One region of the Streptomyces sp. NPDC049627 genome, then DNA from elsewhere that is predicted to be linked to it. Evidence: riboswitches for the same ligand, from Rfam matches in the RefSeq annotation. Region 1 holds a riboswitch; each other region holds the start of a gene.
The links. A riboswitch is a leader RNA that binds a small molecule or an ion and turns the genes downstream of it on or off. The one in region 1 is predicted to bind cyclic di-AMP.
Positions count from the first base shown of each region.

Region 2: another riboswitch for cyclic di-AMP. It lies ahead of ACIBU0_RS21295 (NlpC/P60 family protein); the one in region 1 lies ahead of ACIBU0_RS14005 (M23 family metallopeptidase).
Region 3: another riboswitch for cyclic di-AMP. It lies ahead of ACIBU0_RS05025 (M23 family metallopeptidase); the one in region 1 lies ahead of ACIBU0_RS14005 (M23 family metallopeptidase).

Region 1 covers NZ_JBITLW010000004.1:492,354-502,423, forward strand. The annotation lists gene ACIBU0_RS13975 (thymidine kinase) at 1-317, opposite strand, end outside; gene ACIBU0_RS13980 (alkaline phosphatase family protein) at 362-1,555, opposite strand; gene ACIBU0_RS13985 (DUF5998 family protein) at 1,555-2,151, opposite strand; gene ACIBU0_RS13990 (GNAT family N-acetyltransferase) at 2,195-5,041, opposite strand; gene ACIBU0_RS13995 (HPr family phosphocarrier protein) at 5,220-5,501, shown strand; gene ACIBU0_RS14000 (GntR family transcriptional regulator) at 5,670-6,365, opposite strand; gene ACIBU0_RS14005 (M23 family metallopeptidase) at 6,588-7,385, opposite strand; cyclic di-AMP (ydaO/yuaA leader) riboswitch at 7,398-7,563, opposite strand; gene ACIBU0_RS14010 (M16 family metallopeptidase) at 7,775-9,163, opposite strand; gene ACIBU0_RS14015 (M16 family metallopeptidase) at 9,160-10,070, opposite strand, start outside.
Region 2 covers NZ_JBITLW010000007.1:350,260-360,329, forward strand. The annotation lists gene ACIBU0_RS21260 (DoxX family protein) at 1-82, shown strand, start outside; gene ACIBU0_RS21265 (hypothetical protein) at 104-355, opposite strand; gene ACIBU0_RS21270 (PspC domain-containing protein) at 342-1,772, opposite strand; gene ACIBU0_RS21275 (PspC domain-containing protein) at 1,916-3,241, shown strand; gene ACIBU0_RS21280 (LuxR C-terminal-related transcriptional regulator) at 3,238-3,957, shown strand; gene ACIBU0_RS21285 (NlpC/P60 family protein) at 3,979-5,040, opposite strand; gene ACIBU0_RS21290 (hypothetical protein) at 5,500-5,853, shown strand; gene ACIBU0_RS21295 (NlpC/P60 family protein) at 5,989-7,152, opposite strand; cyclic di-AMP (ydaO/yuaA leader) riboswitch at 7,161-7,327, opposite strand; gene pcrA (DNA helicase PcrA) at 7,698-10,070, shown strand, end outside.
Region 3 covers NZ_JBITLW010000002.1:14,710-24,779, forward strand. The annotation lists gene ACIBU0_RS05005 (asparagine synthase-related protein) at 1-1,628, opposite strand, end outside; gene ACIBU0_RS05010 (MFS transporter) at 2,387-3,811, shown strand; gene lhgO (L-2-hydroxyglutarate oxidase) at 3,999-5,207, shown strand; tRNA gene ACIBU0_RS05020 (tRNA-Met) at 5,361-5,434, shown strand; cyclic di-AMP (ydaO/yuaA leader) riboswitch at 5,733-5,890, shown strand; gene ACIBU0_RS05025 (M23 family metallopeptidase) at 5,902-6,927, shown strand; gene ACIBU0_RS05030 (aldo/keto reductase) at 7,091-8,035, shown strand; gene ACIBU0_RS05035 (PrsW family intramembrane metalloprotease) at 8,048-9,421, opposite strand; gene trmB (tRNA (guanosine(46)-N7)-methyltransferase TrmB) at 9,514-10,070, opposite strand, start outside.

The sequences.
Region 1 (10,070 bases):
AGGTCGTCGACCACGCGTGCGAGCTGGTCGATCTGCTCCGGCGCGAGGAACTGGGCCTCGTCGGCGATGACGTAGTCCGCGCGGCCGCCCTGGGAGAGGTGGTCGACGAGATGGGCGTACAGGTCCGCGCCGTCCTCGACCTCCACCGCGTCCGTGACCAGGCCGAGCCGGGAGGACAGCTTGCCCTCGCCCGCCCGGTCGTCGCGGGTGAAGATCATGCCCTGTAGACCACGCGCCGAACGGTTGTGCTCGATCTGGAGAGCCAGCGTCGACTTCCCGCAGTCCATGGTTCCGCAGAAGAACACCAGCTCGGGCATGTTGAGTTGAGCACCTTTCGGCAACGAGGAGGAGGGGGGAGGCGTCAGGAGCGTACTTCGAGCAGGGGGACCAACTGCTCGGCGGGGGTCATCGAACCGTGGTTGCCGACCATCGCCGACTCCTTCGGCTCCCGCTCGGACGCGATGATCAGGACGTCGTCCCGCGCGGCCGCGATCACGTCGCCGAGACGGCCGTAGACCCGTTCGTCGATCCGCGGCCCGAACCAGCCCGCCGCGATCGCCTCGTCCCGGGAGGCCACCCAGAACTGTTCGCCGAGCACCTCGCGCCAGCAGGTCAGGACGTCCTGCTCGGCACCCGGCACCGCGTACACGTGCCGCGCCCGGCCCTCGCCGCCGAGGAGGGCGACCCCGGCGCGCAGCTCCCAGTCCTCGTCGAAGTCGATGCGGTGCTGTTCGTCGAAGGGCACGTCGATCATGCCGTGGTCGGCGGTGACGTAGAGCGCGCTGCGCGGTGGCAGCTGCTCGGCGAGGCGCTGGACGAGCCGGTCGACGTACATGAGCTGGCCGCGCCAGGTGTCCGAGTCGACGCCGAAGCGGTGCCCGGCTCCGTCCAGCTCGGCGTAGTACGTGTAGACCAGGGAGCGGTCGCCGGCGGCCAGTTGCTCGGCGGCGAGGTCCATGCGGTCCTCGCCGGTCAGCCGTCCGACGAACCTTCCGCCGCTGAGCGCGACCTTGGTCAGCGGGGTGTTCTCGAAGGTGGGCGACGACACCTGGGCCGCGTGCACGCCCGCCTGGTGCGCGAGTTCGAAGACGGTGGGGTACGGCTGCCAGTCGCGCGGCGACGTCCACGGCTGCCAGCGCAGCTGGTTCATCAGCTCGCCGGTCTCCGGGTTGCGCACGGTGTATCCGGGCAGGCCGTGGGCGCCGGGCGGCAATCCGGTGCCGATGGAGGCGAGGGAGGTCGCGGTGGTCGCCGGGTAGCCGGCGGTGATCGGTCGGCCGGTGCCGCCGCGTGAGCTGCCGAGCAGGGAGCTCATGAAGGGGGCGTCCTCCGGGTGCGCCTTCAGTTGCTCCCAGCCGAGGCCGTCGATCAGGAACACGCAGTTCCGGTCGGCGGGGGTCAGCTCGGGGATCGCGGCGGTCATGTCCGGTACGGCCATGCCGGCGGCCAGGGTGGGCAGCAGATCGGCGAGCGAGCCGATGCCGTACTCGGGGGGCGGCGCGGAGGTGACGGCGAGGGGTTCCGGATGGGGATCCCAGGCGGTGTGCTGGACCATCAGCCGGCGACGTCCGCGGTCGCCTCGGAGAGAGCCTGCGCGAAGGCGAGCGCCTGGCGCACCGTCTCCGGGCCGTCACCGGCCTCGCTGACCCGGAGGCTGAGGTCGTCCGCCGTCGAGTTGCCGGTGTAGCCGTGGTCGGCCTCGCAGTTGGGGTCGCCGCAGGCGGCGGGCTCCAGGTCGATGCGGGAGACGGCGCCCCAGCCGATGGTCAGCACGACCTCGCGGGGCAGGGTGCCCGGCGTGTACTGCTCCGGGTTGGCGACGACACGGCTGACGACGACCGACGAGATCCGGCCGAGCTTCACGGACTCCGTGGACGTCGTGGCGTACGGCGTCGGGGAGGTGTTGTCCGCGGCCTGCTCGTCGGTGTGGCTGACGATGAAGCGGTTGTGGGTGAGGACGAGCACGGTCACGTGCCGCCGCACCTCGTTCTGGTCGAACGTCGTCTCCTGATGGACCAGGTACGACCGGATGGGCTCGCCGCCCACAGCGGCCTCCACCGCCTCGGCCACGAGGGCCGGGTAGTAGCCGCTGCGCTCGATCGCCGCACGCAGCCCCTGGGTCGTCGTACTGGTCTTGGCCATGACGCCCATCCTACGGGGGACCAGTGACTGCGAGGCACCGCTCACGACGGTCTCAGTACGCGGGGAGGGTCCTCGGCCCGAGGTCGTCGCGGGCGGGCGGCGGTGCGAGGCGTACGGAGGCGCCGAGCACGCTCAGGCCGTGGGTGGCGACGACGACCGGCTCCAGGGTGACCGCGACGACCTCCGGGTGATCGTCGACCAGCCTCGACACCCGCAGCAGCAGCTCCTCCAGGGCAGGGGTGTCGACGGGAGTGGAGCCGCGCCAGCCGAAGAGCAGCGGGGCCGTCCGGATCGAGCGGACGATCGAGGTTGCCTCCCGGTCGGTCACCGGGATCAGCCGGTGCGCCATGTCCCCGAGCAGCTGGGAGGCGGCTCCGGCGAGCCCGAAGGACAGCACGGCGCCGGCCGCCGGGTCGATCACGGCCCGTACGACGGTGTCGACGCCGCGCGGTGCCATGCTCTGCACGACCGGCCGCAGTTCCTCGGGCTTGCCGAACAGCGCGGTCAACTCGGCGTACGCCCGCCGCAGTTGCTCCTCGTCCGCGAGGTCGAGCCGTACGCCGCCGAGGTCGGCGCGGTGGCGCAGGTGGGGTGCGGTGGCCTTGAGGGCGACGGGGTAGCCGAGGGTGCGGGCGGCGTCGGCGGCGGTGTCCGGGGTGGGGGCGTGCAGGGCGCGGTGCACCTGGATGCCGTACTTCCCGAGCAGGTCACAGGTCTCGTCCGTACCGAGCGTGAGGCCTTGCCCGCGCGCGAGCAGCCCGTCGATCAGGCGGGCGGCTCCCTTCTCGTCGATGTCCTCGTACTCGGGCACCTTGCCGGGGTCGGCGGCCTCGCGCCGCCACTGGGAGTACTTGACGGCCTCGGCGAGGGCACGGACGGCGCGTTCGGCGGCGGGGTAGGCGGGGATGAGGCGGGGGGTGTCCTCGGTGGTGTCCGGCTCCTCGGGCGGTGCCTCGGCCGGGAAGTCCAGGGGGCGGAAGGGGTGGGCCCGGCTCGCGGTGCCGGGCGTCTTCGTGCTCGCCTGCGGGGCGGTGCTCGCCGCGGCCGACAGGGCCTCCGCCAGCCCGCCGAGCTCCACGTGCACCACCAGCACCGGCTTGCCCGGCACCCGCTCGGCCGCCGACCTCAGCGCCTGGGCCAGCTCCGCGTCACCGGTCGAGGCGTCCCCGATGGCCGGAATGGCGGTGACGACGACCGCGTCGCATGTCTCGTCGGCCAACGCGCGCGACAACGCCGCATGGAAGTCCGCCGCCGAGGCTCCCGTGGTCAGATCCAGCGGCGGCAGCGGCCGCAGGCCCTCGGACAGGCACGCGTCGTACGTCAGCAGCCCCAGCGACTCGGAGTTCCCCAGGATCGCCACTCGCGGCCCCGCCGGCAGCGGCTGGCGCGCGAGGAGCAGCCCCGCGTCCACCAGCTCGGTGATCGTGTCCACCCGGATCACCCCGGCCTGCCGCAGCAGCGCGGACACCGTGGCGTGCGGCAACCGCGTCGCCCGTACCGCGTGTCCCTGCGGTGCGGCGCCGCCGTGCCGCGCCCCCTGCACCACGACCAGCGGCTTCGCGGCCGCCGTACGCCGGGCGAGGCGGGTGAACTTGCGGGGGTTGCCGATGGACTCCAGGTACATGAGGACGACATCGGTGTCGGGGTCGTCGTACCAGTACTGCAGGACGTCGTTGCCGGACACGTCGGCCCGGTTGCCGGACGAGACGAAGGTCGACACACCCGTGACGCCGGTCACTCCGCCGCCGCGGCGGTGCAGCCGGGACAGCAGCGCGATACCGATGGCGCCGGACTGCGCGAACAGCCCGATCTGTCCCGGGCGGGGCATCTGGGGCGCCAGTGAGGCGTTCAGGCGGACGCTCGACGAAGTGTTGATGACCCCGAAGGCGTTCGGCCCGATGATGCGCATGCCGTACGCGCGCGCGTGCCGGACGAGCGCACGCTGGCGCTCGCGGCCGTCGGGCCCGCTCTCGGCGTATCCGGCGGAGACCACGACCAGCCCCTGCACGCCGTGCTCGCCGCACTCGGCGACCACCTCGGGGACGTACTCGGCGGGCACGGCGACCACCGCGAGGTCGACCGGCCCGTCGATGTCCCGCACGGAGCGGTGGGCCGGGACCCCGTCGAGCTCCTTGAGGTCCTCCGGGAACGCCTTGTTCACGGCGTGCAGCCGCCCCGTGAACCCGGCGTCCCTGATGTTGCCGAGGACGCTGCGGCCCACCCCGCCCGGCGTGCGGCCGACGCCGATGACGGCGACGGAGCCGGGCACCAGCAGCCGCTGCACGGACCGCGCCTCGGCGCGCTGCTCGCGCGCGTACTGCACGGCGAGCGAGCGGTCCGTCGGCTCCAGGTCGAACTCCAGGCGTACGACGCCGTCCTCGAAGCTGCGCTTCTGGGTGTACCCGGCGTCCGTGAACACCTTGATCATCTTGGTGTTGGCGGGCAGCACCTCGGCGGCGAAGCGGCGGATGTCGCGCTCGCGGGCGACGGCGGCGATGTGCTCCAGGAGAGCGGAGGCGACACCGCGGCCCTGGTGGGCGTCCTGGACGAGGAAGGCGACCTCCGCCTCGTCGGCGGGTGCCGACGCGGGCGTTCCGTCGGGGCCGATCCGGTCGTAGCGTACGGTTGCGATGAACTCGCCGCCCACCGTGGCCGCGAGTCCCACCCGGTCCACAAAGTCGTGGTGCGTGAAGCGGTGGACGTCCTTCGCGGACAGTCGCGGGTAGGGCGCGAAGAAGCGGTAGTACTTCGACTCGTCCGACACCTGCTCGTAGAAGCTGACCAGACGCTCGGCGTCATCAACGGTGATGGGGCGGATGCGTGCGGTGCCGCCGTCGCGCAGCACCACGTCGGCTTCCCAGTGGGCGGGGTACTCGTGCCGGTCCGAGGCGCTCTGCATGGGGCCCAGAGTACGGCTCGCGTCCGACAACGGCGCGAGGCAGTCTGTGGAGGACGTATGTCGGGTCGAGGCCGCGACCCGACGGCCACTTGAGGAGGGGCGGTTTGTCCCTCCCCGCATGCTTCACGCGTGTGGGAAACTGGTCTAGACAACCCTGAACACCGAAGGGCAGCATCACATGGCTGAGCGCCGCGTCAACGTCGGCTGGGCCGAGGGCCTTCACGCCCGCCCCGCTTCCATCTTCGTCCGGGCCGCCACGGCCGCAGGTATCCCGGTGACGATCGCCAAGGCCGACGGCAACCCCGTCAACGCGGCCTCCATGCTGGCCGTCCTCGGCCTGGGCGCCCAGGGCGGTGAGGAGATCGTCCTCGCCTCCGACGCCGAGGGTGCGGACGCCGCACTCGACCGTCTGGCGAAGCTGGTCTCCGAGGGTCTCGAGGAGCTGCCCGAGACGGTCTGAACGGACCGGTCGGATCTCCGCGGTTAGCGGTGAAGCCGCGTCTGCCTTTCCGGCGGACGCGGCTTCGCTGTTTTCGAGCAGCAGTCACATGAATTCACCGCAGACCCGAAAAAGGGCAGCGGAAATTCCCCGCCGCCGAATATCACCTCTTTGTATACGGCGCCCGTGTTAATGTCGCAGGCTCTGCATGTTTACGGGATGTTGCGAATTCCTCACACGCTCCGCGCGGTCACCGCCCGAGCCGAACCGCAGCCGGTGGGCGGAGATCGCGCGCTCGGTGTGCAGCGCCGTGATCGCCCGGGCGCGCTCGCCGTCGCCGCGCGCCACCGCGTCCACGATCGCGCCGTGCTCGGTCCAGTACTCCACGGGATCGGCCGGCGACTCCACGGCGTACATCCAGGCGATCTTGTGCCGCAGCTGGGTCAGCATCGAGGTCAGGGCGGGGCTGCCGGAGGCCTGGGCCAGCGTCTCGTGGAACCAGCCGCCCAGGGAGCGCAGGTCGTCGCTGTTCCCCCTCCTGGCCCGCTCCTGGCCCAGCCGTACGAGGCCGCGCAGCACCTTCAGATGGGCCTCGGTGCGCCGCTGGGCGGCCCGCGAGGCGCCGAGCGGCTCCAGGAGGCCGCGCATCTCCAGCAGGTCGGAGGCCTCCTGCTCGGTCGGTTCGGCGACGCACGCGCCCGCGTGCCGCCGGGTCACCACGAAGCCCTCCGCCTCCAGGGTGCGCAGGGCCTCCCGCACGGGGACGCGGGAGACGCCGTAGCGGCGTGCGAGGAGTTCCTCGGTGAGCCGGCTGCCGCGCTCGTAGACACCGGCGACGATGTCGTCCCGGATCGCCGTGCATACCGAGTGCGCCGGAATACGCATGACCGACCTCCGCTTTAATCCCCGTGAAACGTCGACGAATGACGTGTGATGAGTGACTCTATGGCAACCGGCCGGAATTTCCGACGGCGGGTCGGAATCCATGGATATTTTTTGGACAGCGGATCGTCTCAGAAACGCCGAAAGCCCCGGCTCGGGGAGGCGGGGCTTCGGGGTTGCGGGGCTTCGTGAGGCGGGGCCCCGGTGAGACGCGGGGTGAGGGTGTCAGACGTTCACGCCGTGCGAGCGGAGATAGGCGACGGGGTCGATGTCGGAGCCGTACTCCGGCGTCGTGCGGGCCTCGAAGTGCAGGTGCGGGCCGGTGACGTTGCCGGTGGCGCCGGACAGGCCGATCTGCTGGCCGGGCGTGACGGTCTGCCCGACCGAGACGCCTATGGACGACAGGTGGCCGTACTGGGTGTACGTGCCGTCGTGCATCTTGATCACGACGTTGTTGCCGTACGCCCCGCCCCAGCCGGCCTCGACGACGGTGCCGGCGCCGACCGCGTGGACGGAGGTGCCGCTGGCGGCGTGGAAGTCGACGCCGGTGTGGCTGCCGGAGGACCAGACGGCGCCGCCGGTCTTGTAGCCGGTGGAGATGTACGAGCCGGCGATCGGGGCGACGTAGGACAGCAGGCGCTTGCGCTCGGCCTCGCGGGCGGCGCGCTCCTTGGCCTCGCGCTCCTTCTTGGCCTTCTCGGCCGCCTTCTTGCGCGCGGCCTCCTGGGCGGCCTTCTTGAGGGCCGCGGCCTCCTTGGCCGCCTGCTCCTGTGCGGCGGCCTGGGCGTCGATCTGGTCGGCGATGGAGTTGTCGACGGTGATGACCGGGATGAGGCCGGTCTGCTCCGCGGCCGGTTCCGCGGCGAGCGCCGGGGCGGCCAGGGTGCCTATGACTCCGGTGGCCGTGAGAGCGGCGACGCCGGCCGCGCGGGCCGTGGTGCGCTCGAACCGGCCGGGCCGGCGGTGCTTCCCGGTGGGACGCTTCTTCTCGGTGAGCTTCCCGGTGGCGCAGGTGAACGCCATGAAGTGGCTGGTCCTTTCCTTCCCTCTCGCCTACCGGGTTAGCTGACGGGTTCGGAGCAGGAAGGTCTCCTACGGACCCCCTCGCGGCTCGCGCGGGCGTCCGATTCACCCCAGGGACTACGGGTGGGTCCCCGGCTCCCCTGGCTCGCGCCGTACGGGGACTCGGCGATGGCTGTCCGGTGCCGCGGGCGCGGCGCACTGCCTGACGGACAGCCCGGAAGACGCTAAGCGGGGCATCTTTCAATCCCCAAACGGATCAGGGCTTTTGTAGCGCATCCCACAGGCAATACAGGCAACCTCTCCCTCAATTCGGGCATAAAGGGGCCCTGGTGACTCTTCCGTCACCAGGGCCCCTGCGTGCGCGTGCCGCTGCGCGGCGCTCGCTTCCTCTACTCGGCTGCCACGACGGTGACTTCGCCGATGCCGAGCGCCTCGACGGGCTCCCGGATCTCGGCCGCGTCACCGACGAGGATCGTCACCAGACGGTCCACCGGGAAGGCGCTCACGGCCGCGGCGGTGGCCTCGACGGTGCCGGTCGCGGCGAGCTGCTGGTACAGCGTCGCCTGGTAGTCGTCGGGCAGGTGCTGCTCGACCTGGTCGGCCAGCGTGTTCGCCACGGAGGCGGCGGTCTCGTACTTCAGCGGTGCCACCCCGACGAGGTTCTGCACGGCGAAGTCCCGCTCGGCGTCGGTGAGCCCGTCGGCGGCGACGCCGCGCAGCACCGTCCACAGGTCCTGCAGTGCGGGACCGGTGTTCGGGGTGTCGACGGAGCCGCTGATGGCGAGCATGGCGGCGCCCGTGCCGTCCGGGGCCGAGCGCAGGACCTGTCCGAATGCGCGCACCCCGTAGGTGTAGCCCTTCTCCTCACGCAGGACCTTGTCCAGACGGGAGGTGAGGGTGCCGCCGAGGCAGTACGTGCCGAGCACCTGCGCGGGCCAGACGCGGTCGTGCCGGTCGGGGCCGACGCGGCCGATCAGCAGCTGCGTCTGGACGGCGCCGGGACGGTCCACGATGACGACGCGGCCGGTGTCGTCGGCGGTCACCGGCGGCACGGGCCGCGGCTCGGCCGCGGAGCCGGTCCAGGCGCCGAGGGTGTCGCCGAGCAGGGCGTCGAGGTCCACGCCGGTGAGGTCGCCGACGACCACGACGGTGGAGGTGGCGGGGCGGACGTGCCGCTCGTAGAAGGCGCGTACGCCCGCGGAGTCGATGTTGCCGACGGTGTCCTCGGTGCCCTGGCGCGGCCGGGACATGCGCGAGGTCGCCGGGAACAGCTCCTTGGAGAGCTCCTTGGCGGCGCGGCGCGAGGGGTTGGCCAGCTCGTGCGGGATCTCGTCGAGCCGGTTGCGCACCAGGCGCTCGACCTCGGCGTCCTCGAACGCGGGCGCCCTGAGGGCGTCGGCGAGCAGGCCGAGTGCCTTGGGCAGGCGGGAGACGGGCACTTCGAGGCTGACGCGGACGCCGGGGTGGTCGGCGTAGGCGTCGAGGGTGGCGCCGCAGCGCTCCAGCTCGGCGGCGAACTCCTCGGCGGTGTGCTTGTCGGTGCCCTCGGACAGGGCGCGCGCCATGATCGTGGCGATGCCGTCGAGGCCCTTCGGCTCGGCGTCCAGGGGCGTGTCCAGGAGCACCTCGACGGCGATGACCTGCTGGCCGGGGCGGTGGCAGCGCAGGACCGTCAGGCCGTTGTCCAGCTTGCCGCGCTCGGGCGCCGGGAACGCCCAGGGCCGGGCCTCGCCGGCCTGGGGCTGCGGGTGGAACTCCATGCTGGCGAGCTCGGTCACTGCGCCGACTCCTCGTTCTCGTCGGTGGTCCCGGCGGGCGTGGCCCCGTCGGCGGCTTGAAGGTCCTCGGCCTCGCCGGCGACCGGCTCGTACACGAGCACCGCGCGGTTGTCGGGGCGCAGGCGGGCCTCGGCGACGGCCTTGACCTCCTCGGCGGTGACCTCGAGGACGCGCTGGACGGCCGTGAACGCGAGCTGCGGGTCGCCGAACAGGACGGCGTACCGGCACAGTTCGTCGGCGCGGCCCGCGACCGTGCCGAGCCGGTCCAGCCACTCGCGCTCCAGCTGGGCCTGGGCGCGCTCCATCTCCTCGGCGGTCGGGCCCTCCGCGGCGAAGCGGGCGAGCTCCTCGTCGACGGCGGCCTCGATGACGGGGACCTCGACATCGCCGGAGGTCTTCACGTCCAGCCAGCCCAGGGACGGCGCCCCGGCCAGGCGCAGCAGGCCGAAGCCGGCCGCCACGGCCGTACGGTCACGGCGGACCAGCCGGTTGTAGAGCCGGGAGGACTCGCCGCCGCCGAGGACGGTCAGCGCCAGGTCGGCGGCGTCGCACTCGCGCGTGCCGTCCGTCGGGAGCCGGTAGGCGGCCATCATCGCGCGCGCCGGGACGTTCTCCTCGACGACCTCGCGCAGCTGCTCGCCGATGATGTCGGGCAGCGAGCCGTCGCGCGGCTCGGGCTTGCCGTCGTGGGCCGGGATGGAGCCGAAGTACTTCTCGACCCAGGCGAGCGTCTGCTCCGGGTCGATGTCGCCGACGATCGACAGGACGGCGTTGTTGGGCGCGTAGTAGGTGCGGAAGAACGCGCGGGCGTCCTCCAGGCTGGCCGCGTCCAGGTCGGCCATCGAGCCGATCGGGGTGTGGTGGTACGGGTGCCCGTCCGGGTACGACAGGGCGGTCAGCTTCTCGA
Region 2 (10,070 bases), on a different contig from region 1:
CGTCCTCGCGGGCGCTCCCATGCTCTCCGTGGACGCCGCACTCCGCGCACGGCGACGACAGCGGGCGGGAGGCTATCGCTAGCGGATGCCGGGTCCCGCGTCGTCAGTGGGGCGCGTCGGGCTGTTGGGCCGGGGGCGGTGTGGTGGTGCCGTGGGCCGGTCGGCGGCGTCTGCGTATGCCCCGGGCCACGGCGGCCGCCGTGCCTGCCAGGAACAGGCCGCCCACGACCAGTGGGATCACCACGAACCACGGCGTCTCCCAGGCGCCGCCCGCATCACCGGCGTAGATGATGCCCGCGAGGGTCAGGAAAGTGCCGGCCACCAGTCGGCCGGGCTGGAACTCATGACGCAGCACGGCTCACCTCCGCCTGTCCCACGCCGACGCTGAGGTCGAGGTCCAGCGTGCCCGCTTCCTCGGTGCCTGCGGCCGGTGTCAGGGTCAGCTCCTTGTGCTTGCCCGGTGCCACGTCCACGTCCCGCTCGTCTTCGCCCGGCAACTGGATGTCTCCCACCCCCACGTCGATGCTCGCCTTCACGGTCACGCCCTTGGGGACGATCACCTTCAGCCGTCCCACACCCACATCGGCCCTGGTCATCACGGTCCGGCCTTCGGTGAACTCCACCCGGGTCAAATCCAGCGTGCCGACGCCGGCGCCGAGGTCGTAGTGCCGCTGTACGTCCGCCGCGGTCGTCGGGCGCCAGTTCCGCTCGACCCATTGGGTGCCGATGTCCTTGGGCAGTGCTGCCGAGGCGGCGAGGAGGCCTGCCGTGATGACCGCGAGGAATATGGAGCCCGCTCCGGTGCGGCCCAGGAACGCGCTGACCGCTATGCCCAGGCCGAGGACGAGCAGGGCGCAGGACAGGCCCGTCTGCAGGCTGGTGCCCAGGGCGTGGTCCTCCCAGGTCGAGCCCGTGCCGAGGGCGCCGGCGAGGAGGGCCAGCAGGAACACCCAGCCGCCGATCCAGCGGGGGCCGCGGGGCTTCGGCTGCCGGGGGCGTCGGGCGCGGAGGTCCTCGCGGCTGCCCCAGGGGGTGCCGAGGCCGATGTTGACGGCTGCCGCGATGTCGCGGTCCCGGGAGTCGCGTGGGCCCCAGAGGTAGCCCGTGCCGCCCTCGTGGGTGCCGTCCTTGACGATGGGGTCCCGCCACCAGGAGGGGTAGGCGGCGGGGGCCGGTGGAGCCTGGGCCTCCGGTGGGGCGTCGGCGACGGCCTGGGCGGCGAGCGGGTCCGGGTCGGTGGCGCTGCGGTGCCCTGACCAGTAGCCGGCGCCCGCCAGGAGGAGGGAGAGGACGACGGCGAAGGCCAGCACAGTGCCGTTCGCCAGCAGCGTCAGGAACACGCCGCAGCCGACCAGCGCGAACAGCACGGCGGTCAGCGCCTGGCCGTCCACGCGGCCGGTGAGCAGTTTGCGCACCTCGTTCTCGTCCTCGTCGTCGTACGGGACGAGGAGCCAGGCGAAGCCGTAGAAGATGAGGCCTATGCCGCCGGTCGCGGAGAGCACGGCGAGCGTGATCCGGAAGATCACCGGGTCCATGTCGCACTGCCGCCCGAGCCCGGCGCACACGCCGGCCAGCATCTTGTGCCGCCGGTAGCGCCGGAACCTGTGCGGCGGGGCGAGGACGCCCGCTTCCGGGGGCGTCCCTGTTCCCGCGCCCGCGGGTGCGCGCGGTTCCTCACCCGCGGCGCTCGCGGACGCCGCGCCGGACGGGGTGCCCGGGGGCACGGCGTCCGGCTCGGGCACGGAGTCCGCGGCGTGCTGGTGATCTGTCATGTGTCCATGGTGACGGGCGGGTCGGCCTGACGGGAGTCGGAACGACCCTGGTCGGACCCTGATATCGGCCCTGAGGCGGGGGCCCGGGGTGCGTTCGACGCGGCGGGCCTCGAAGATCAGGGGAGTCTAGGGGGTCGACCCTGATGCCCAGGTCGTCCGGCCGTGTGACCATCGATGGCATGCCGGAAGCCGCAGCAGCGCCCCTCGTCGAACCGCGGCCGCCGCGCAAGCTCTACCGCAGCAGCGACGGACGCTGGCTCGGTGGCGTGGCGCGGGGGCTCGCCGGACATCTCGGGCTGCCCGTCATCTGGGTGCGGCTCGTCTTCGTCGGCCTGTTCATGGCGGACGGCCTCGGCGCACTGCTGTATGCCGCGTTCTGGTTCTTCGTGCCGCTCGGCGTCGGCGGCGTCGACGCACAGAGGCCGCCGCCCTTCGCCACCGAGACCGCGGCCGACGGCCGCCGCAGACTCGTCGCCCGCAAGCCGGACAAGGGGCAGATCGTCGCGCTGCTCCTCATGGTCGTCGTGGCGATGGTCTTCGTCGGCAGCGTCGACCTGGGCAATGGCGCCAAGGCCTATCTCCTGCCCGCCGTGCTCGTCGGCGCGGGCGTCGCCCTGGTCTGGCGCCAGGCGGACAACGCCCGCCGGGCGCGCTGGATGGAGGTCGGGCGGCGTCGGCGCACCCTGACGCTGCTGCGTGCCGCGGGCGGAATAGTGCTGGTCACGGCCGGTGTCTCCGGCATCTTCGTGCTGCAGGGCTCCGCCGCCCACCTCGGCTCCGTCCTGCAGGCTGCCCTGGTCGTCCTCGTCGGCATAACGCTCCTCGCGGGGCCGTACCTGGTCCGGATGACCCAGGACCTCTCCGAGGAGCGCCTGATGCGCATCCGTGCCCAGGAGCGCGCCGAGGTCGCCGCGCACGTCCATGACTCGGTGCTGCACACCCTGACCCTGATCCAGCGCAACGCGGAGAACGCCGGCGAGGTCCGCCGCCTCGCCCGCGCCCAGGAGCGAGACCTGCGCACCTGGCTCTACAAACCCGAGGGCACCGGCAAGGACGAGGCCGACGAACCCAGCAACCTCGCCGACGCGGTCCGGCGCAACGCCGCCGAGATCGAGGACAAGCACGGCGTCCCCATAGAGGTCGTGGTCGTCGGCGACTGCCCGCTCGACGAGAAGATCGGCGCACAGATGCAGGCCGCGCGCGAGGCGATGGTGAACGCCGCGAAGTACGGTGGCGAGGGCGGCGCCGTACAGGTCTACGCCGAGGTGGAGGGGAAGACCGTCTTCGTGTCCGTCCGGGACCGCGGTCCGGGCTTCGACCTCGATTCGATACCCGCCGACCGCATGGGCGTTAGAGAATCGATCATCGGCCGCATGGAGCGCAACGGCGGCACGGCCCGGCTCCGGGCGGTGCCGGGCGGTGGTACGGAGGTCGAGCTGGAGATGGAGAGGGCGGAGAAGACGTCATGAGCGACCCGACCGAGGCGAACGAGCCTGTGGAGTCGACCGGCGGGAGCGCGGGCGAGCGGCACGTGCGCGTGGTCCTCGTCGACGACCACCGCATGTTCCGTACGGGAGTCCAGGCCGAGATCGGCCGCACCGAGCAGACCGGCGTCGAGGTGGTCGGCGAGGCCGCGGACGTCGACCAGGCGGTCACGGTCATCACCGCGACCCGGCCCGAAGTCGTCCTCCTCGATGTGCACCTCCCGGGTGGTGGCGGCGTCGAAGTCCTGCGTCGCTGCGCGCCGTTGATGGCGGACACCGAGCAGCCCGTCCGCTTCCTCGCGCTCTCCGTCTCGGACGCGGCGGAGGATGTGATCGGGGTGATCCGGGGCGGGGCGCGAGGATACGTCACGAAGACGATCACCGGCACGGATCTGGTCGACTCCATCTTCCGGGTTCAGGAGGGCGACGCCGTCTTCTCGCCGCGCCTCGCCGGGTTCGTGCTGGACGCCTTCGCGTCGACGGACGCGCCGCCGGTCGACGAGGATCTCGACCGGCTCACCCAGCGCGAGCGGGAGGTGCTGCGGCTGATCGCCCGCGGCTACGCCTACAAGGAGATCGCCAAGCAGCTCTTCATCTCCGTCAAGACGGTCGAGTCCCATGTCTCGGCGGTCCTGCGGAAGCTCCAGCTGTCCAACCGTCACGAGCTGACGCGGTGGGCTACGGCCCGGCGCCTGGTCTGAGCCCGGTCCCGGCCCGCTCGCTCACGCCACCCGCGTGGCGCCCGCGAACGGCATCTCGTCGAGCGGGGCCACCCGGACCGGCGCCGACGGGTTCGGGGCGTGGATCATCTGGCCGTTGCCGATGTAGAGGCCCACATGGCTGATGCCGGAGTAGAAGAACACCAGGTCGCCCGGGAGGAGTTCGGAGCGCGAGACACGGCGTCCGGCGTCGATCTGGGCGTACGTCGTGCGGGGCAGGGAGAGGCCGGCCGCGCGGTAGGCGGCCTGGGTGAGGCCCGAGCAGTCGAAGGCGTCCGGGCCGGTGGCGCCCCAGACGTAGGGGCTGCCGAGTTTGGAGTAGGCGTACGAAATGGCGGCTGCCGCCCGCGAGTTGGGGGCCTGTGCCGTGGCGGAACCGGGGGCCGTCAGGGCGTCGCGGCTGCCTGTGGAGGAGCGTGCGGCGCGGCCCGCGTCCCCCTGGAGCTGGGCGCGCTCCTCGGCGGTCAGCCGGGCGAGCAGGCCCCGGGCCGTGTCCAGCTTGCCGGTGATCGTGTTCTTGTGCCGGTGCAGTTCGGCCTGGCGGGACTTCAGCGAGGTCAGTTCGATGCGTGCTGCCCCGCGCAGCTGCTCGATCTCCCGTAGCTGCTGGCGGACAGCGGCGACGGACGCCGCCTGCCGGTTGCCGGCGCGTTCGGCGAACTCCGCCCCGTCGAGGTAGCGGTCGGGGTCGTCCGAGAGCGCGAGCTGAAGGGCCGGGTCGAGACCGCCGTCGCGGTACTGTGCCGCCGCCATCGAACCCAGCGCGTCCCGCGCCGAGTTGAGCTTCTCCGTCCTGCGTGCCACCTCGTCCTGCAGGGTCCGGATCCGCCGCTCGGCCGCGTCCGCCTGCTCCTTCGCGCCGTTGTACTTCTCGGTGGCGGCCTCCGCCTCCTGGTACAGCTTGTCGACCTTCGCTTTGACCTGCGCCGGTGTCGGCTGCGGCTCGGCATGCCCCGTCCCGTCGAATCCGGTTGCGCTCGCCGCGCCCGCCAGGGCGATCGTCCATGCCGTGCGGGCCGTACGGCCGCCGACCGAGCGCTGACGGGGCTTTCGATGCGCTGCCACGTGGACTGCACGTCCTTTCCTACGACCGCCCGGTCCCGTCACGCCTGCCGGAGCGGGGGGCGTATCACCGCCCCGGGAGAACGGCGGGCGCATGAGCGCCTGGGGGGAGCGGACGTACGACCGCCCCGGGGCGGGCTACGCGTCCGGCGGCGGCCCACACAGGGGGAGCGGGCCGCCGCCGGACTTTCCTCGGCGGTGGTGTCCGACTGCCGCCCCTGGCCCGGGCGGCGGTGGGGAGCCGGTCACCTGGTGGAGGACGCTAAACCTCCCTGTGTCGGGTCGGTGACGCGTTGTGCGGAAGTGCCGGGAGCGGACCGGGGGATGACCGTAAGTGAGCGTGATCCCCGAGCGGGGGCGTCGGGTCGACGCGGGGTGATGACCGATGTGGCGGTTTCGGGGGCCACGGGGAACGGGGGGTGCTATGGGGCGCATATATGCAGCCGATTAGGCTCCGGCTTCATGGACGTACTCATCCATCTCTTCGTCGGCCTGCACATCATCGGTATCGCCGCGCTGCTCGGTGGTTTCTTCACGCAGATGAAGGCGATGGGTCAGGGCACCGCCCGGTTCGTCCCCGCGATGTTGCACGGCGCCGTGACCATGCTGGTCACCGGGGTGATCCTCGTCGGGCTCAACCAGGCGGACGACCAGTCCGTCAACAACATCAAGATCGGTGTGAAGCTGGCGCTGCTGATCGTGATCCTCGGGCTCGTCTATGTGAAGCGGGACGAGGAGAAGGTGGAGAAGGGGCTGTTCGGGCTCGTGGGGCTGCTGACCGCGGCGAACGTCTTCATCGCTGTTCTTTGGACGTGACTTCGGTCTCGGGGGCGGTTCCGGGCCTGGTTCTGGGGTCGGAACCGGATCCGCATGCGCGGGCGTGCGGGCCCCCAGCAGGCCCGCACCGACGCCGGGTGAAAGTCGTACGCCGCCCCCAGCTGCGCGCGTGCGTCAGGCCGGACGGACCACGCTGTGGATCGACGACTCTCCGTCGTAGTAGATCGATTCCTCGCGGACGTACGCGCCGGGCTTAGGGGCGTGGATCATCATGCCGTTGCCTATGTAGAGGCCCACGTGGCTGATGTCGTCGTAGAAGAAGACCAGGTCGCCGGGCTGGGCGTTGGCGAGGGAGACCGTCGTGCCGGCGTTGACCTGGTCCCAGGTGGTGCGCGGGAGATCCACGCCGGCGGCCTTCCAGGCGGCCTGGGTGAGGCCGGAGCAGTCGTAGGAGTCGGGGCCGGTGGCGCCCCAGACGTACGGCTTGCCCATCTGGGCGCGGGCGAAGGCCAGCGCCTTCTCGGCTTTGGTGGCGTACGAGGAGTCCGTCGCGGATGAGTCCGAGGTGCTCGAGTCGGACGGCTGCTCGGTGCTCGCCTGCTGCTGTGCGGCCTCCTGGCGCTGGCGCTCCGCCTCCTGCTGGCGGGCCAGCTCCGCGGCCTTGCGTGCGGCTTCCTCCTGCTTGCGCTTCTCGATCGCGGCGAGGCGTGCCTTTTCCTCCGCCGTCAGCTTCGAGAGGAGTTCCCGGGCGTCGGAGAGCTTCTGCTGGACCGCGGACTTGGCCTGCTGCAGGTCGTTCTGCGACTCGGTGAGCGTCTCGAGGCTCTTGGTGGCCTCCTGACGCTTCTTCATCGTCGCGGACTGCTGCGTGAAGTAATCGTCGACCGCGTCCTTCTGACGGCCGGTCATGCGGTCCATCAGCTGGGTCTGGTCGAAGTAGTCCTGCGGGCTGTCCGCCAGGAGGAAGGTCGCGGTGTCGGGGGCGGCGGCTCCCGTGCGGTACTGGGCTGCGGCGTTGCGGCCGAGCTCCTCGCGCGCGTCGTTGAGCTCCTGGGTGCGCTTGGCGACGTCGTCCAGGAGGGTGTCGACGCGCTGGCGCTGCGTCGCGGTCTTCTCCTTGGCCGCGTTGTACTTCTCGGTCGCCGACTCCGCCTGGCGGTAGAGGTCGTCGACCTTCTTCTCGACCTCTTCGAGGCTCGGCTTGTCGTCCGCCGAGGGGCTCGCGTTGGCCGTCTGGGACAGCAGGGCCACGGAGGTGAGGGCCGCCGTGGCGAGGGCGGGGGTCCGTATGCCTGCTACGCGTGTCCCTGCGGGACGCGACTTGCGGTGCGACGCCAAGGGAGGCGACTCCTTCCGTGCTCCGCCTACCGAGTTAGCTGTCGGGTTCGGGCGGGTGGTTCGGAAGGGTTGCCCTACGGCCGGTCCCGGGAGGGAAGTCCGGCCGATTCACCCCAGGTTCGGTGGGTCCCCGGCTCCGGTCGCAGTGGCGTACCGGACTCGGCGGAGGCCGTGCGGCCCGGCGACGTTCGCCGGTGGGGGTCGTACGGCCTGCCCGGCACGGTAGCCAACTCGTGTGGCCCCTGTGAAGGTTGATGTTCGATATGCCCGATACATTTTCGTGACCTTCAGTCAGAGGGTTGCGGATCACAGTGGGTGACGGCGTGTTTGTGCAGGTCTGTGATCCATGGGGTGTTGGTGATGCCTGCTCGCTTTTAATCCCATTGCACCCCCTTTGGATATTGATGACGGGTCGTGATCGGAGGATTCCGGAGCGCAAGATTCCGTCGGGCGGGCGGGTTTCGGAAGATCATCGGGCTCGGAAACGGGCGATGTTCTCAGGGCGGCCGCGGGCTGTCAGTGGGGCGCCCTAGACTCGGAGAGCGATGAGCAGCCTCTTTGACGACAGCTTCCTGGCGGACCTCCAGGCCCCACGGGCCCACGAGGAGGAACCTCCGCCGCCGCCCGAGGACGATCACGCTCCGGAACCGGTTCCGGACGATCTGTTCGGCGGGAAGTTCGACGTGCCTCCGGACCGGGACGCCTATTACCGCGACGGCGCCCCGCGCCCGGTCATCGACGCGGCCGCGCTCCTGGAGGGGCTGAACGACAACCAGCGCGCCGCCGTCGTCCACTCCGGCAGCCCGCTGCTCATCGTGGCCGGTGCGGGGTCCGGTAAGACGCGGGTGCTCACCCACCGCATCGCCCATCTGCTGGCCGAGCGGAATGTGCACCCCGGGCAGATCCTCGCGATCACCTTCACCAACAAGGCCGCGGGCGAGATGAAGGAGCGCGTCGAGCAGCTCGTCGGGCCGCGCGCGAACGCGATGTGGGTGATGACCTTCCACAGCGCGTGCGTGCGCATCCTGCGCAGAGAGAGCAAGAAGCTCGGGTTCACGTCGTCGTTCTCGATCTACGACGCCGCCGACAGCAAGCGGCTGATGGCGCTGGTGTGCCGGGATCTGGATCTTGATCCGAAGCGGTTCCCGCCCAAGTCCTTCAGCGCCAAGATCAGCAACCTGAAGAACGAGCTGATCGACGAGGAGGACTTCGCGGCACAGGCGAGCGACGGCTTCGAGAAGACCCTCGCCCAGGCCTACGCCCTGTACCAGTCGCGGCTGCGCGAGGCGAACGCCCTCGACTTCGACGACCTGATCATGACGACGGTCAATCTGTTGCGCGCGTTCCCGGACGTCGCCGAGCACTACCGCCGCCGCTTCCGGCACGTCCTGGTCGACGAGTACCAGGACACCAACCACGCCCAGTACGCGCTCGTGCGCGAGCTCGTCGGCACCAGCGAGCACCCCGTGGACGTGCCGCCGAGCGAATACGACATCCCGCCCGCCGAGCTGTGCGTCGTGGGTGACGCCGACCAGTCGATCTACGCCTTCCGGGGCGCCACCATCCGCAACATCCTCCAGTTCGAGGAGGACTACCCGGACGCGACGACGATTCTGCTGGAGCAGAACTACCGCTCGACGCAGACGATCCTGTCCGCCGCCAACGCGGTCATCGAGCGCAACGAGTCCCGCCGGCCCAAGAACCTGTGGACCAACGCGGGCGCGGGCGCGCGGATCACCGGCTATGTCGCGGACACCGAGCACGACGAGGCCCAGTTCGTCGCCGACGAGATAGACCGCCTCACGGACGCGGGCGAGGCGAAGGCCGGGGACGTCGCCGTCTTCTACCGGACGAACGCCCAGTCCCGTGTCTTCGAAGAGGTCTTCATCCGCGTCGGCCTGCCCTACAAGGTCGTCGGCGGCGTCCGCTTCTACGAGCGCAAGGAGGTCCGGGACGTCCTGGCGTACCTGCGGGTGCTGGCCAACCCGGAGGACTCGGTGCCGCTGCGACGGATCCTCAACGTCCCCAAGCGGGGCATCGGCGAGCGCGCCGAGGCGATGATCGACGCCCTGTCCCAGCGCGAGAAGATCAGCTTCCCGCAGGCGCTCAAGCGCGTCGACGAGGCGTACGGCATGGCCGCGCGGTCGACCAACGCCGTCAAGCGGTTCAACACGCTGATGGAGGAGCTCCGTACGATCGTCGAGTCCGGCGCGGGACCGGCGACCGTCCTGGAGGCGGTGCTGGAACGCACCGGCTATCTCGCCGAGTTGCAGGCATCGACCGATCCGCAGGACGAGACCCGCATCGAGAACCTTCAGGAACTCGCGGCCGTGGCCCTGGAGTTCGAGCAGGAGACCGGTGAGGAAGAGACCTCGGGAGGGCTCGCGGACTTCCTGGAGCGGGTCGCGCTCGTCGCCGACTCCGACCAGATCCCCGACGAGGAGGAGGACGGCTCCGGCGTCATCACCCTGATGACCCTGCACACCGCCAAGGGCCTGGAGTTCCCGGTCGTCTTCCTCACCGGCATGGAGGACGGCGTCTTCCCGCACATGCGCGCCCTCGGCCAGACCAAGGAGCTGGAGGAGGAGCGGCGGCTCGCGTACGTCGGCATCACACGCGCGCGTGAGCGGCTGTATCTGACGCGCTCGTCGATGCGCAGCGCGTGGGGGCAGCCGTCGTACAACCCGCCCTCCCGCTTCCTGGAGGAGATCCCGGCGGCGCACGTGGACTGGAAGCGGACGGGTGCGACCGCGCCCATGTCCTCCGGTCCCGCGGCCGGGGTGGCGGCCTCCCTGTCCTCGTCCCGCTCGCGTTCGGCGGCGTCGGGCGCATCCGGCTTCGCCACCCGCCGCACCACGGAGAAGCCGGTCGTCCAGCTCGCGGTCGGGGACCGGGTCACGCACGACCAGTTCGGGCTC
Region 3 (10,070 bases), on a different contig from region 1:
GGGGCGTGCAGGCGTTGGGAGCGGATCTCGGCGGCCTGTTCCAGGACACGGAGGTCCGATGCGTGGCGGGCCAGTGCCGCACGCGCGCGGTAGTCGCCGGGACGCTGGCCGGGGCCGATGCCGTTGCGGCTCGTCGCCGCCTGCAGGCGAACCGATACTTCAGCGAGCGCCTCACCGGTCAGCCAGCGCGCCGCCGGGCCCGGTCTGGCCCAGGTGAGCGCGGCGAGCGACGCCCCTACGGCACCTCCGGGCTCGTCGAAGCGGCGGTGCAGGAGGCGGTCCGCCAGGGATTCCAGGCCGGTGCGGTAGGGGGTGCGGGCCAGCTTCCGGGCCGCGCCGTACACGCGCGCGGGGACCAGCACCGAGCCGTCCGCCTTCGCCAGGGCCGCGACCGGGCGGACCAGGTGGCGGCGTTTGCGGTCCATCAGCAGGTCCGCCAGGCGGGCCGGGTGGGCGTCGAGGACCTGGCGGGCGCCGTAGCCCGTGAAATGGTCCGCGCTGCCTGACGCCAGGCGCGCGCGGTGTCTGGCCGCCGTCACCAGGCTCGGGCCCGGTTCGTCCGTCAGCGGGCCGTCCAGGTCGGCGTACGGCAGTGTCTCCTCACCGCCGGTGACCACCACGTGGTGCAGGCGGGGGTTGGCCGCCAGGGTGCCGGCTCTTTCCAGCTCGGCCTCGCGGCCGCCGACCGCCAGGTCGTTGAAGGTCACGGCGAGCAGCCGCTCTCCCGCGCCCGTGCCGTGTCCCAGCACCGTGCCCGGCATTCCCGGCAGGCCGGCGGCCAGCAGGGCCAGGGTGCCCGAAGCCGGCCCTCCGGACAGGTCCGCCCCGATGCCCGGTACCGGCATCCCGCGCGCGGCACGCCGCTCGGCGGGGCCCATCCCCGGGACCGGACCCGGGTCTATGTCGGCGCCGGGGACATGGCGAGGCGCCGACAGGCGCGCGCGTACCGCTTCCACGAGGGCGTCGCGTACGGCGTCCACCGCGCTGTCCGGATCCGCCGTGGGTGCCGCCACCGCCAGCGAGGCGACCGGCTCGTACCCGGCGATCTCGCGCGCCCCGGCGCGGAGGATGAGCGCATGCCCCGGCGGAATGCGCCGCACGCCGTCGTACGGCGTGGAGTCGTGCACGGCCGCCGGTACGTCGGGCGCCGCGAGCAGTGCGGCGAGGTGCCCGAAGTCGAGGTTGGCCTCGATGAGGTCGGCGAGGGGGAGCGCGGCCGTCGCATAGGCCGTACCGCCCGCCCACGGGGTGTAGAACACGGGCCGTGCGCCCGCCAGATCGCCGCACACCGTGACCCTGCGGCCCACCTGGACGACGGCCGTGTAGCTGCCGGACCACGCCGTCAGATGCCGAAGTGCCCCTCCGCGCGCGGCGAACAGTCCGACCCGCAGCTGCTCGTCGGTCGCTCCGCAGGTGCCGAGGACCGCGATGCGCGTCTGGGCGTCGGCCTTCACGACGCGCACCTCGTCGGGGCGCCAGTCGCCGACCGCCCACAGTGGATCGGGGTCACCCCACAGGAGTTGGGAACCCACCGGGTGCACCGTCTCGCCGTCGCTCCCGGTGGCCCCCGCGGAACCGATTCCGGCGGCCACCGCGGCGGTGCTGCTCCATCCCACCAACCACCGCATCGACGCCTCCACAGGCTGTGGACAACCAGTGCACCGTACGAACCGGTTCACCATGCTGCCATGAAGGACGCGCGCCGGAGGGGCGGCGGAGCCGCTCGGGATCCGGGAATGCGCCTGTGTCTGCGCCCCCGTGTCGCCCTCGTGCCGGTTCGGGCGCCGCCCGAACACCCGGACGGGGCAAGGGGATCCACGCGCGCGGGGCGATCGGATCCCGGGCAGGTCCCAGGACGTCTGCGACGCGAATGCGCCCCCGATACGCTCCCCAAAAACGCCGTTCGCGCCCTCAAGTTCCGTGGTAGGAGCGGTAATCACCCACGAGCGACAGGGTCGATTTTCGGCCAAATCGGCGTCGCACGGACAGGCTCACGCACGCTCCGTACAAGCCCTGCGGACTACTCGCCGTGCTCGCCGCGCGCGCAGTCCGGGGAACGGAGTGCGCCCCCCGGACCGTTCCGCCGCCCGCGGGGATGAAGGCGGCGGAATCCCCCAGCCCACTGGATCCAGTACAGCGGGCCGACCCACGCACGAGCCATGGAACCGCTCCCCCGATGGCTGGAGAAGAGCGCACGGACGGGCGCACAGCCACACAGCGGGAGCACGTCACAACTGTCCGTACAGAGGGCGTACTTCAGTACGAACCACAATCCCGCCATCCGGAACAATGCCCCTTAACGCTTGGGATGCGGCGAACTACGCTGGGTTTACGAATGCCGCGTGGTTATGCCAGCGCGGCAGCCGTCTGTGTCGAGGGGTGGCGCATGTCCAGGGAGCAACGCGGGCCGAACGAAAAGCTCGGCGCCGTTCTCGCCCTCGCGGGAATCAGCAACGCAGGCCTCGCCCGACGCGTCAACGACCTTGGCGCTCAGCGGGGACTGACTCTTCGCTACGACAAGACGTCGGTGGCGCGCTGGGTGTCGAAAGGCATGGTGCCGCAGGGTGCCGCGCCCCACCTCATCGCCGCCGCCATCGGCCAGAAGCTCGGCCGCCCGGTGCCGCTCCACGAGATCGGCCTGGCGGACGCGGACCCCGCACCCGAAGTGGGCCTCGCCTTCCCCCGGGACGTCGGACAGGCGGTGAAGTCGGCGACGGAGCTCTACCGTCTCGACCTCGCCGGGCGCCGCGCCGGCGCCGGCGGCATCTGGCAGTCGCTGGCCGGTTCGTTCGCAGTAAGCGCATACGCAACGCCTGCCTCACGGTGGCTGATAACCCCGGCCGACAGTTCGGTGGCGCGCGAGGCGAGCACCTCCGAGGGCTCCGGCGCACCGCTCAAAGTCGGCCACAGCGATGTGCAGAAGCTGCGGGAGGCCGCCGAGGACGCCAGGCGCTGGGACTCCAAGTACGGAGGCGGCGACTGGCGTTCGTCCATGGTGCCCGAGTGCTTACGCGTGGAGGCGGCTCCGCTGCTGCTGGGCTCGTACTCCGACGAGGTGGGCCGGGCGCTGTTCGGCGCCTCCGCCGAACTCACGCGTCTCGCCGGGTGGATGGCCTTCGACACCGGGCAGCAGGAGGCCGCCCAGCGGTACTACATCCAGGCGCTGCGGCTCGCGCGCGCGGCGGCCGACGTACCCCTCGGCGGGTACGTCCTGGCGTCGATGTCGCTCCAGGCGACCTACCGGGGCTTCGGCGACGAGGGCGTCGACCTCGCCCAGGCGGCCCTGGAGCGCAACCGGGGCCTCGCCACGGCCCGCACCATGAGCTTCTTCCGGCTCGTCGAGGCACGCGCGCACGCACGCGCGGGTGACGCACAGGCGGCAGGAGCGGCGCTGAAGGCGGCGGAGGGCTGGCTCGAACGGTCCAGGGAGGGCGACAACGATCCCTCCTGGCTCGGGTTCTACTCCTACGACCGCTTCGCCGCCGACGCCGCGGAGTGCTACCGGGACCTGAAGGCACCGCGCCAGGTACGGCGGTTCACCGAGCAGGCCCTGTCCAAGCCGACGGAGGAGTTCGTACGCTCGCACGGGCTGCGGCTCGTCGTCTCGGCGGTCGCCGAGCTCGAGTCGGGCAATCTCGATGCGGCGTGCGAGCAGGGCGTACGGGCGGTGGAGGTCGCGGGGCGCATATCGTCGGCTCGCACCACCGAGTATGTGAAGGATCTTCTGCATCGGCTGGAGCCGTATGGGGATGAGCCGCGGGTGGTGGAGTTGCGGGAGCGCGCTCGGCCGCTGCTGATGGCTCCGGCGTAGCGCTCCGCTTCGGGGGCAGGGTGCCTTCGCGTCCGCCTGGTGCTGTGGATCGGCGGCTGCCGGCAGCCTGTGGCTTGTCGCGCAGTTCCTCGCGCCCCTTCAAGGCGTGGCAGTCCCCCTGGTTTGAACGCGTTGTCAGTGGCGCAGTGCACTATCGAAGCCGGAGGTGGTGCAGGTGGCAGGGCAGGTGCGGTCTGTCGGCTACGACTGTGATGTGCTCGTGATCGGCGGGGGGATCGTCGGGCTGTCCACGGCGTATGCGATCACGCGTGCCACGCCGGGGACGCGGGTGACCGTGCTGGAGAAGGAGCCGGGGCCCGCCCGGCACCAGACGGGGCGCAACAGCGGAGTCATCCACAGCGGGATCTATTACCGGCCGGGGTCGCTGAAGGCACGGTACGCGGTGCGGGGCGCCGCCGAGATGGTCAAGTTCTGCGCGGAGTACGGCGTCGCGCACGCCGTCACCGGCAAGCTGATCGTCGCGACGGAGCGCGATGAGCTGCCACGGCTGCACGCGCTGGTGCAGCGCGGCCGGGAGAACGGGATTCCGGTACGGGAGCTGGGCGCCACGCAGATCGCGGAGTACGAGCCCGAGGTGCGGGGTCTCGCGGCCATACACGTCGGGACGACGGGCGTGTGCGACTTCGTCGGCGTCGCCCGGCAGCTGGCCGAGGCGTCGGGGGCGGAGATCCGGTACGGCGCGGAGGTCGAGCGGATCGACCGGCGGGCGGAGCTGGGGGTCGCCGTACGGACCACGCGCGGGGACGTGGTGCGGGGGCGGGTGCTGGTGAACTGCGCCGGGCTGTACTGCGACGAGGTGGCCCGGTTGACGGGGGACGAGCCAGGCGTGCGGATCGTGCCGTTCCGGGGCGAGTACTACTCGCTGGCGCGGCCCGGGCTGGTGCGGGGGCTGGTGTATCCGGTGCCGGATCCGGCGTTCCCGTTCCTCGGGGTGCATCTCACGCGCGGGATCGACGGGGATGTGCACATCGGACCCAACGCGGTGCCTGCGCTGGCCCGGGAGGGGTACCGGTGGGGTGTCGTACGGCCGCGGGAGGTCGGCACGACCGTGGCCTGGCCCGGGGTGTGGCGGATGGCGGCGCAGCACTGGCGGTACGGGGCCGGGGAGCTGCGGCGGTCGGTGTCCAAGGGGGCCTTCACGGAGGCGGTGCGGAGGTTGTTGCCCGCGGTGACGTCCGATGATCTGGTGCCTGCGGCGGCGGGGGTGCGGGCGCAGGCGGTGTTGCGGGACGGGTCGCTGGTGGACGACTTCCTGATCAGGGAGGGGGCGCGGGCGGTGCATGTGCTGAATGCGCCGAGTCCGGCGGCCACGGCTTCTCTGCCGATCGGGCGGGAGGTGGCTCGGCGGGCGCTGGCGGTGCTGGAGGCGGCTTGAGCGGGGTGCTCCGAGGGTGCCGGGAAACGCCGGACGGGCTGGGATGCCCGGGCCGGCGTCGAGGAGTGGAGTGCCCTGCAGTGCTGGTCAGAGGCCGGCCGGAGAAAGCCGTGTGCTTCTGGTCCTGCGGATGGCGTACTATGGAGTCACCGACGCGGGGTGGAGCAGCTCGGTAGCTCGCTGGGCTCATAACCCAGAGGTCGCAGGTTCAAATCCTGTCCCCGCTACTGAAGGCTCAGGGCCGGAACTGATCAGTTCAGTTCCGGCCCTGAGTGTTTTCCCCTCACCGCGGACCTTGTCACCAACGGTGATCGGGCGACCGCCCTCCGCATAACAACTGACATACCGTCAATACCTGTGCGCTCCCTGAGGCCCGGCCAACTCGCCCGATTTAGGCCGCTCATGACCCCTAAGTCCCGTCGAAAATAGTTAATGATCAAGCGGAACAGCTTGGAATCCGCACCTCGCGTCTATTAACGTTCGATAACGCAGCGCGGTCGTCCCAGCCGTCACAAGAGGCGGCTCCGTGCGCACGCGCCGAATCCCGCAAGGGAGCCGGGGAACCACCACCCTGGGGTGAATCGCGCGGATTCCGCCGTGAAGTCACGGACGGTATACGCGCGTAGGAGACCTTCCTGCTCCGAACCCGTCAGCTAACCCGGTAGGCGAGAAGGAAGGAAAGGAGTACGCCCACGTGGCGTCCAACAGGCCTGCTACGCAAGCCCCGTTCGTGCCGAGCCAGCGCAGCACCGACACCTTCGGCTACGACCGCTACCGCACCGACGAGGGCCCGTACGAGGAGTGGAACCCCACCGCGGAGTCCATTCGTCCGGTACGCGGCAGGCATCGCGTCGCCAAGCAGCGCGGCGGGGGACTCGCGCGCAGCTCCACGGTTCTCGGCGTCGGTGTCATAGCCGCCGTCGGCGCGGGCGGCATGGCCAGCGCGCAGAGCGGCAAGCCGCCGGTCGCCATCTCCATCCCCGACCTGCCCCTGATCTCCGACGACTCCTCCGCCCCCGAGGACACCGCGAGCGCGCTGAGCACCATGGGCGGCGAGGCGACCGAGGAGACCACCCAGGGCACGAGCGACGCCGGTGAGGCGCTGCGGGCCCGGATCATCGCCCAGGTCGAGCAGCAGCAGGACCAGATCGAGAACAAGGCCGCCGCCGAGGCGATCGCCGCCGCCGAGAAGGAGGCCTCCGCCGCGGCCGCCAAGGCGGAGAAGGAGGCGGAGGCCAAGGCCGCCGCCGCGAAGGCCGAGGCCGAGGAGGAGGCCCGCAAGAAGGCCGAGGCCGAGCGTCTCGCCGAGCTGGCCAAGCAGTACACGCTGCCGACCTCCTCGTACACCATCACCTCGACCTTCGGTCAGGCCGGCGCCTACTGGTCCTCCGGCTACCACACCGGCCTCGACTTCGCCGCCCCCACCGGCACGCTGATCAAGGCGATCCACTCCGGCACGGTCACCTTCGCCGGCTGGGACGGCTCGTACGGCTACAAGACGGAGATCACCCTCGACGACGGCACCGAGCTCTGGTTCGCGCACCAGTCGTCGATCAGCGTCAGCGTGGGCCAGAAGGTCAACACGGGCGACGTCATCGGCCGCGTCGGCGCCACCGGCAACGTGACCGGCGCCCACCTCCACCTCGAGGTGCACCCCGACGGGAACGCGAACGGCATCGACCCGATGGCGTGGCTGCAGAGCAAGGGCCTCACGCCCTGAGGTTCTCCCGCTTCTGACACCCCGGCCCTGATCCACCGGCGGTCCTGACGCCTACCCCCCACGTCAGGGCTGCCGGTTTCCGGATCGCCGGGGTCCGCTTGTTTACGGGAAATTTGCGGGCGTGCCGGAAGACCGGCCTCCGTCAAGGGCGTTGATGCCGAGCATGACTTCTCTTCGCAAGCTCGGCTCCTCCGACCTCGAGGTCTCCCCGCTCGCCCTCGGCGGCAACGTCTTCGGCTGGACCGCCGACGAGGCCCAGTCCTTCGCCGTCCTCGACGCCTACACGGCGGCGGGCGGCAACTTCATCGACACGGCCGACTCGTACTCGGCGTGGGCCGAGGGCAACGTGGGCGGCGAGTCCGAGACGATCATCGGCAAGTGGGTGCGGGCACGCGGCAACCGGGACGACGTCCTCATCGCCACGAAGGTCAGCCAGCACCCAGACTTCCAGGGCCTGACCGCGGCCAACATCAAGGCCGCCGCCGACGCCTCCCTGCGCCGCCTCGGCACCGACCGCATCGACCTCTACTACACCCACTTCGACAAGCCTGAAGTCCCGGTCGAGGAGATCATCGGCGCCCTGGACGAGCTGGTGAAGGCGGGCAAGGTACGGCACATCGCCGCCTCCAACATCTCCCCCGAGCGGCTGCGGGCGTCCCTGGACATCTCCGACCGTGAGGGCCTCGCCCGGTACGTGGCCCTGCAGCCCCACTACAACCTGGTCTCCCGCGACACCTACGAGGGCGAACTCCAGGACCTCGCCGAGCGGGAAGGCCTCGCGGCGGTCCCGTACTACGCCCTGGCGTCCGGCTTCCTCACGGGCAAGTACCGCGCCGGTACGACGGTGGGGAGCCCGCGCGCCCAGGGCGCCGGCAGGTACCTGGAGACGGAGCGGGGGCGCAACGTGCTCGCCGCCCTCGACGAGATCGCCCAGACCCACGAGGTGCCGGTGGCCACGGTGGCCCTGGCGTGGCTGGCGTCGCGGCCGACGGTCGCGGCCCCGATCGCCTCGGCCCGGACCGTCGAGCAGCTGCCCGCGCTGCTGGGCGTCGGAGAGCTGACGCTGACGGAGGGGGAGCTGGAGAGGCTGACAGCGGCTTCCGCCTGACGTCCTGCGAGGTCACGTCCGATACGGGTTGTACACGGGATACGGCGCCGTCGGCCCGTACAGGGGCCCCTGTCCGTGCATGGGCCCCTGTCCGTACATGGGCCCGTGCCCGTACATCGGCCCGTGCCCCGGCCCGTACGGCTGCCACTGAACCGGCGCCGGATATCCATACGCCGGCCAGGCCTGCGCGGCATTCAGCGCCGGGCGTGCGAACGCCCGGCGCCCCCACAGCTCGTGCAGCAACTCCCGTTCCCGTACGGCGAAGTCGGCGCCGGCCCGCCCACGGCGCCCCCGGTGCCGCAGGAACGCCAGCGACGTGGCGTACGCCTCGTACTGCGCCACCTCCCGGGCCGCCGCCCGCCCCCCGTGGCGCCGCGCGTACTGCCGGGCCACCCGCCGGGCCCGCATCGAGCCGAGCGCGAACGGTTCGCCCGGGGTCAGCCACCCGGCCGCGACGTAGGCGGGCAGTTCCTCGCGCACGGTCCTCAGCTCGCGCTGCCGGGTCCAGATCACCAGCCAGGTCAGCAGCCCGAACGCGGGCACCATGAAGGCCACGTACACGGCGAAGAAGCCGTACTCGCCGAGCGCCGACGAGCCGTTCCAGGTGGCGTGCATGCCCATGGCGAGCAGAAGCCCGGAGACCGGGAGGAGAACGCGGCGCAGATGCTGGCGCGGGCCCGACAGCGCGGCGATGCCGAAGCCGATGCCGGTGAGGACGGTGAAGAGGGGGTGCGCGAAGGGCGACATGATGACGCGGACGAAGAAGGTCGCCGCGGTGACGGAGGCGATGCCGCTGTCGCCGGAGAGCTGGTCGGTGCCGAAGGCGGTGCCGAGGTAGAGGATGTTCTCGGTGAAGGCGAAGCCGGTGGCGGTGACCCCGGCTATCACCACGCCGTCGACGATTCCGGTGAAGTCCTGTCTGCGGAAGAGAAAGACGAGCAGGACGGCGGCCGCCTTGGCCGTCTCCTCCACGATGGGCGCTATGACGGTCGCGCCGAGGGTGTCCGCGTGCGACGGATCGGCCGTCGCGGTCGCTATCCACCGGGTCGCGAAGCTGTTGGCGACGATCGCTATCAGCGCCGCCGCGCAGGCGCCCCAGGCGAAGGAGAAGAGCAGGTTGCGCCAGGGGCCCGGCTCGACCCGGTCCAGCCACCGGAAGGCGGCGACCAGCAACGGCACGGGCAGGACGGCGAGCCCGAGCCCGACCAGGAACCCTTCGGTGCCGGTCTGCTCACGCACCAGCGCGAGGATGACCAGCCCCGAGAGCGCGAGCAGGGTGCTGAGCGCGCCGTAACGCACCCACCGCTTCTGCCACCAGTGCGCGTGCCGCAGTGCGCCGCCGGCGGGACCGGTGGGGTGCGTCGGGTACGGGGGACAGGTGGCCACGGCATTGACCCTAACGAGACGGGGGCGCCGCCCGCAGCAGCGCGAGGGGTTCCGGCGCCCGTTGCTCTTGCAGGTGGTTCTTCCCGCTGTTCCTACCGCTGTACGCGGCGGAAGAGCAGGTCGTTCACGACATGACCCTTGTCCAGTCCCTGCCCCTCGAAACGGGTCAGCGGCCGGAACCGAGGACGCGGCGCGAACCCGCCGTCGGCCTGCGTGTTCTCGAAGTCGGGGTGGGCGGTCAGCACTTCGAGCATCTGTTCCGCGTACGGCTCCCAGTCGGTGGCGCAGTGCACCAGGGCGCCGGGTTTCAGCCGGGTCGCGGCGAGGCTGAGGAACTCGGGCTGGATGAGGCGCCGCTTGTGGTGCCGCTTCTTCGGCCAGGGGTCGGGGAAGTAGACGCGCAGCCCGTCGAGCGAGTCCGGGGTGAGCATCTCCCGCAGCAGGATGATGGCGTCGCCGTTGCCGACGCGGAGGTTGGTGAGCCCGTTCCGGTCGGCGAGGCCCAGCAGATTGCCCTGCCCGGGGGTGTGTACGTCCACGGCGAGGATGTTGGTGCCGGGGTCGGCGGCGGCCATCTGGGCCGTGGCCTCCCCCATCCCGAACCCGATCTCCAGAACGACCGGGCTCCCGTTCCCGAACAGCTCCCCGA